DNA from 3 places in the Acinetobacter sp. WZC-1 genome. Region 3 is predicted to be linked to each of the others. Evidence: predicted binding sites of a transcription regulator. Region 3 holds the regulator's gene; each other region holds the start of a gene.

Region 1 (2,279 bases), 2.2 Mb from region 3:
GCGCAAGACAGAAATTTCAGTCTCTGGAATATTCTTCAGACTGCCATACTGTTCAACCCGTTGCCCCAGATGATCGATCAGCGCCGCCAGTGCAGGAAGCACTTCCGCCTGAATTTCACGTGTCTGAATATACCGGGTCAGCACCTGACGTGCCTGATCATCCGGCATTGCAGCATGATCCGCATAAATTACCGTGGCTGTCTGCGCAGATAATTGTTCAAATGATTGCAGATGCTGCTGGTCCAGGCTTTTATTCAATGAGTAAGCCAGTGGCACCAGACCAATCAGAATCAGCATGATTAATCCCATACCTTTCTGGCCATCATTTGAACCATGGGCAAAACTGACCCCGGTACAGGTAAAAATCAGAATGGCACGAATCAATGGCGGCGGCGGCTTATTGCCTTCAGGTGGCTGAAATAATTCCAGCTGTTTTCTGAATACACCTTTAATCAACAGGAAAACCAGCGCAGCAAAGGCAAAACCGATTAACGGTGAAAACAGTAAGGCCTTACCGACTTTGATGACCTGATCCGTATCTATGCCACTTGCACCACTTGAGGCATGCAACAGATAGTTCATGATGCCCACACCCAGAATTGAACCAATCAGGGTATGTGAACTGGAAGCCGGAATTCCCAGGAACCAGGTCCCGAGATTCCACATAATTGCTGCAATCAGCATGGCAAACACCATGGCAAAACCGGTTCCACTGCCGACATTCATGATCAGCTCAACCGGCAACAGAGCAATAATTCCATAAGCAACTGCACCGCTGGCAACCATCACACCCAGAAAATTACAGAAACCGGCCCACATGACGGCAACCGGTGCAGGCAAGGCATTGGTATAAATCACGGTTGCAACGGCATTGGCAGTGTCATGAAAACCATTGACGAATTCAAAACCCAGCGCAATCAGCAGCGCCGCTGCCAGTAAAATGACTGAATACAGACTTAAGGGAGGAACATGCGCCAGATCTGTACTGACCTGTACGCCTATATAAATAAGCGTTGCAATAATAACCGTCAGAAAGACCGGTATAAAAAATTTTGGCGTCGGAACATGGACATTGGTCGATTTTTCAATCGCCGATGGATAAGTCGAATCTGGAGCAGAAGGTAAATTTAGGTTCATGCAGACGATTAAGAGGAAAAAAATCCCCTTATTGTTGAATTAAATTGTGACAATTATATGACAATTCACTGACAGGCGACGTGGATTCCCTGCCCCCTCACCTGGATACTGGTTGGGTAAATTTTCAGCATAAAGCCAAAAAATAAAATTAAAACAATGAATTAAGTGCAAAAAAAATACCGCCATATGTTTGTCAGAATATAATAATTTACCCCGTCACCCTTTTCTCATTATTTTTATTTTCTTTTTTTGGGCGTAAATTCTTCCATAAAATTATGACAAATTGATGAAAAATCAATCTGCCGTGCCTGATATCCCTGACTGAACACAGCCTGATGCATAAAAATTTCAATATAAACATTCATTTTAAGCTGGCATGATTCGTCATCTGAATTCTGCTGAATCCCCCTTGAATTCTGCTAAAATATCGCCCATTTTATTAGATTCATCCGCATTGCCGGGGTTTTATTTATGTCCACGCTTAGTACGCTGAAAGAGCTTCTCGCCAGCCGCATCCTGATTATCGACGGTGCCATGGGGACCATGATCCAGCGCCATCAACTGGAAGAGGCGGATTATCGTGGTGAGCGCTTTGCAGACTGGGCATCCGATTTAAAAGGCAATAACGACCTGCTGGTGCTGACTCAGCCGCAGATTATCCAGGGCATTCACGAAGCTTATCTGGATGCCGGGGCAGATATCATTGAAACCAACAGTTTCAATGGCACCCGGGTGTCCATGTCGGATTATCACATGGAAGAACTGGTTCCCGAAATCAACCGGGAGGCGGCCCGTCTTGCCAGAGCAGCCTGTGAAAAATATTCAACGCCGGATAAGCCCCGCTTTGTTGCCGGTGTATTGGGACCAACCTCACGCACCTGCTCCATTTCGCCCAATGTCAATGATCCGGCATTTCGTAACATCACCTTTGATGAACTGAAAGATAACTATATAGAAGCTGCGCATGCGCTGATTGAAGGTGGTGCAGACATTATTCTGATTGAAACGGTATTTGATACCCTGAACTGTAAAGCGGCCATTTTTGCCGTCAAGGAGGTTTTCAGGGACATTGGCCGTGAATTACCACTGATGATTTCCGGCACCATTACCGATGCATCCGGCCGGACCCTGACCGGGCAGAC
Region 2 (2,279 bases), 1.1 Mb from region 3:
AGTCAATAATATGATGCTGGCCATACATCTCTGTGCAGCCGCTGAAGGCTTTACCACCTTAAAGGCACATGGCGTCAATATCACCGAAGCACTGGATTGCATTAATGCATCCAGCGGTAAAAGTGGTGTGACTGAAAGTGTGTTGCCACAGCGTATTTTAAATCGAAGCTTTCCCCTGACTTTCGCACTCGCCCTACTGGCCAAGGATACCGGCATCGCTGTTGACCTGATCAGGGAAGCGCATATTTCTGCACCCGTCACAGTCCTGACACAAAGTTTAATTCAGGCCGCCAGTGACCTTGCCGGCCCGGACCATGATTTTTCCGCAGCGGTAAAAATGTACGAATCATGGAGCAAAATTACATTAGAATAATTTTTCGCCATTGTATTCGGGGTATTGCGCTATATAATGCCTTACAAGACAATTTAATGTCAGTTTGAGGTCATCTCATGAATAAATTTGCCGTCGCTTTATTTTCAATGATATCCGCTCTGACCGCAGTACATGTTTCCGCTGCTGATCCTGCTCAGGAATGCAAAAAGTTGCAGGATGACAGCAATCTGATCTATGCTGCCCGGGGCTTTTGCTTTAAAGACCCTGAAAGTAAAGCCAGATATGGAAACGAAAACTGCTTTACCAGCAAGCCGAAATTTTCAGAGAAAGAACAGCAGCGTCTTGATGAAATCAAGACCCGCCAGAAAGAGCTGAACTGTAAATCATAATATTTAATGCACGCCAGTGAAGGACATAATCATGGCTTACGATGACCAGAATATATTTGCAAGAATTTTAAGGGGTGAACTCCCGGCGACCAAAGTCTATGAAGATGATCAGGTCCTTGCATTTATGGATATCATGCCGCAGGCCGATGGTCATACCCTGGTAATTCCTAAAACCCCGGCAGTCACCCTGCTTGATTTACCACCGGAGGCTGCAGCCTATACCATACAAGTGGTTCAGAAAATTGCCCGGGCAATTGAAACCGGATTGGGTGCAAAAGGTCTTGTACTGATGCAGCTATCAGGCGTTTCCGCAGGACAGACTGTGCCACATGTCCACTTCCACCTGATTCCAGGGTCTGTGCATGAGCTTGGAAGACATGCCGCCCAGATGGGTGATATGGAAAGAATCAAAGCCATCGCTGAAAAGATTAAAGCAGCACTTTAAAATTTCTCTGTACAAACTTTAACCCCCCATACACACCTGAATGAGGCAACTGCCTCATTTTTTGTGTTTGCATAAACATAATTCAAAACTTTCTGAGATATCCGTCACTTACGATTCATAAAACTGTCATTTTACTTTCACCCAACTGTAACAAAGTTTACAGATACTGCATGCAAGTTAGTAAGTTCTGTAATTTTTTGTTCGGAGCTTGCTGCATAAAAAAGTGAAACAGGCATATGCCATTTTGAACATGTTTTGGAGAAATCTCAATGAAAAAAGTGCTACTCGCTGCAGCAGTTGCATCACTTGGCTTAAGCGCAGCGCAAGCAGCGCCTACATTGTATGGTAAACTCAACGTTTCTTTGAACCAGGTAGATAATATTAATAACGCTGGTAACAAGGAGACACAATTAAACTCAAATGCTTCACGTATTGGGGTTAAAGGGGAAGAAAAGTTAACAGATAAAGTAAGCGTTGTATATTTGGCAGAATGGGGCTTTGCTGCTGATGGTTCAGGTTCAGACTCAGAATGGAGTGCACGTAACCGTTTTCTTGGTCTGAAATTTGCCAATATTGGTACACTGAAAGCCGGTAAATACGATTCTTACTTCAAAACTGCGGCAGGTAAATATCAGGACATCTATAACGATGATACAAACCTGGATATTACCAGAACCATGTATGGTAAAGAACGTCTGAATAACACTATTGGTTTTGAAACAGATAAAAATCTGATCATTCCGGGCCTGCAATTTAACATCCAGGCACAAACGGGTGAAGCATCAACAACTGATCCAGTAACTGGTGCTACAGGTGATGACAGCAAACGTGACGGTTTAGACTCTGTTTCCACATCTCTGACCTATGAAAATAAAGACTATGGTTTTGCCGCCGGTATTGCAGGTAACTTTGGTATTCAGGGTACCTATAACGGTTTAGATTCTGCACCCCGGTATTATTCTGATGCATTCCGCCTTACAGGTTCTGTTGATTTAACTCAAATTGGTGCAGATGGTCTGGTATTCGGTGCATTATATCAACATGCTGAGCCTACAGATGATGTTGCAGCCTATACAGACCTTGAAGAAAAAGCATGGTTAATCTCAGCTAC
Region 3 (2,279 bases):
GGCCTGGCTACGCTCTTTGGCATGCTGAAAAACGACCCACGAATGGCCCGTATCATCTATGTGGATGCCATGCTGGTGCAGGAACTGCATAATCATGCCACCATTCACGAAACCATGAGCCGTTTTGACCGCATGATTCATGCTTTTGTTATGCTGATGATGCCGCATATTGACCTGTCGGAAAAAGAAATCTCGCTGATCGCAACCGGTCTGAATGGCTATGTAACTCAGGTTGCCGTACGCTGGGTCATGGGAGGCTTTAAAATGTCGCAGGAAGAGGTATTACAGGCCTGTCGTATTATCTTCATCTCCCTGCTGGATACATTTTCGAAGAAATAACATTTGAAGGACATTATTATCAGTGATGTCAGAATGATGACACCTCTGAATACAATTTGTTGAATATGAATAAATTTATGTAAATTTTTTGTCATTTATTCTTCACGAATCCATCCATAATTGTCACAAAACATTACCAGCACCGTCGAATGCTACCTTTTTGCAATGATACTGTCATAATTAATCTTTGTAATAAGCCTGTCATAAATAAAACAGTCCACCGTTCATTAATAGGGTATTGCGTTGTGAAAGATGACTACATTTTAATCGTCGATGACGAACTTCCGATACGGGAAATGATCCACACCTCCCTGGACATGGCAGGCTTTCAGTGTCTACAGGCTGAGGATGCCAAACAGGCGCACCAGATGATTGTCGATCAGCGTCCGGCACTTATTCTGCTGGACTGGATGATGCCGGGCGGTGTCAGTGGGGTGGACTTATGCCGCCGGCTGAAACGTGATGAAAACCTCTCTGAAATTCCGGTCATCATGCTGACCGCACGCGGGGAAGAAGATCATAAAGTGCAGGGGCTTGATGCCGGTGCAGATGACTATATGACCAAGCCTTTTTCCACCCGTGAACTGGTCTCCCGCATTAAGGCAGTTTTACGCCGGGCAAATGCACTGAGCGGTGAAAAATCGATTGATGCCAACGGCCTGATTCTGGACCCGGTCAGCCAGCGGGTCAGCTTCAGCAATCACTTCCTGGAAATGGGTCCGACCGAATATCGTTTACTTGCATTTTTCATGACACATCCCGAACGGGCCTATACACGTGCACAGCTGCTTGATCAGGTGTGGGGTGGCAACGTTTATATTGAAGACCGGACCATTGACGTACATATCCGTCGCCTGCGTAAAGTACTTGAACCTTTTGGCGCAGATCGTTATGTTCAGACAGTGCGTGGCACCGGTTATCGTTTTTCTACCCGTGCTGATGTTGCCCTGGGTTAATTTAATTGTATGTATGAGCCCTATCCCGTCCCTGATCTTGCACATGAACATAAAAAATTCCGTTACAGCAACTTATGGACTTTTGCTAAACAGGATTTACGCCTTTTAGCCTTTTTATTCATCATTGGCGGGTTTATCGGCTTAGGGACCGGATATTTCTGGATCTGCATTCTTGTTGCATTCGCTGTATTTTTCAGCCTGCAACTGCGTTCGCTGTACCTGGTTAATGAATGGATTTCCAACCGTCCTTATGATGCCCCCCCCAACCTGGATGGTATCTGGGGTGCCCTGCTCTTTAACGTTTACCGTGCGCAGCGCCAGGAACGGATTGTACAGGCAGAAATGGTGGGGCTGATTGACCGGGCGCAATCATCGCTGATTGCCCTGACTGAAGCCGTCATACTGACCGATGAATTACATCAGATCGAGTGGTGGAACCCGGCAGCAGAAGCCTTATTGGGTATTCAGCCACAGGATCGTGGCCGCAATATCCTGACCATTATCCGTCAGCCGGACTTTTTTGAATATTTTAATCATATCGATGATTCACCGGACGGCATTAAAATTCAGTCTTCTGTTTTTGAAGAAAATTATGTACAGATCAAACTGACCCGTTTCGGCAGTGAAAGCCGGCTGCTGCTGGCTTACGATGTGACACGCATTCATAACCTTGAGCAGATGCGCAAGGATTTTGTGGACAATATTTCCCACGAACTGCGGACCCCGCTGACCGTACTCAGTGGCTATATTGAAACCTTTACTGATCAGGAAGACTTAAACCCCCGCTGGAAACGTGCCTTTGAACAGATGCAGTCTCAGACCCGACGCATGAATGCACTGGTCAATGATTTACTGCTGCTCTCCCGCCTGGAAGGTAACCGGCAGATTGCCAAAAATCAGATTATCGAAATGCCTGATTTGATGAATCAGCTGTTTGATGATGCGCAGGCTTACAATGTCGATTATGGTCACACCCTGAATCTG

The links. Region 3 encodes PhoB, which activates phosphate uptake and scavenging genes when phosphate is short. Its sites were predicted from a motif close to TGTCATNAANCTGTCATAA; they were not measured.
Region 1: ACT6PV_RS04090 (inorganic phosphate transporter) is a predicted target of PhoB. The motif match lies at 1,411-1,429, and genes of this name have one in related genera.
Region 2: ACT6PV_RS08940 (porin) is a predicted target of PhoB. The motif match lies at 1,282-1,300, and genes of this name have one in related genera.

The regions. Positions count from the first base shown of each region.
Region 1 covers NZ_CP199370.1:863,606-865,884, reverse strand. The annotation lists gene ACT6PV_RS04090 (inorganic phosphate transporter) at 1-1,137, opposite strand, end outside; gene metH (methionine synthase) at 1,609-2,279, shown strand, end outside.
Region 2 covers NZ_CP199370.1:1,919,137-1,921,415, forward strand. The annotation lists gene ACT6PV_RS08925 (NAD(P)-dependent oxidoreductase) at 1-373, shown strand, start outside; gene ACT6PV_RS08930 (YARHG domain-containing protein) at 451-723, shown strand; gene ACT6PV_RS08935 (HIT family protein) at 755-1,168, shown strand; gene ACT6PV_RS08940 (porin) at 1,438-2,279, shown strand, end outside.
Region 3 covers NZ_CP199370.1:3,028,690-3,030,968, forward strand. The annotation lists gene ACT6PV_RS14050 (TetR/AcrR family transcriptional regulator) at 1-339, shown strand, start outside; gene phoB (phosphate regulon transcriptional regulator PhoB) at 585-1,295, shown strand; gene phoR (phosphate regulon sensor histidine kinase PhoR) at 1,305-2,279, shown strand, end outside.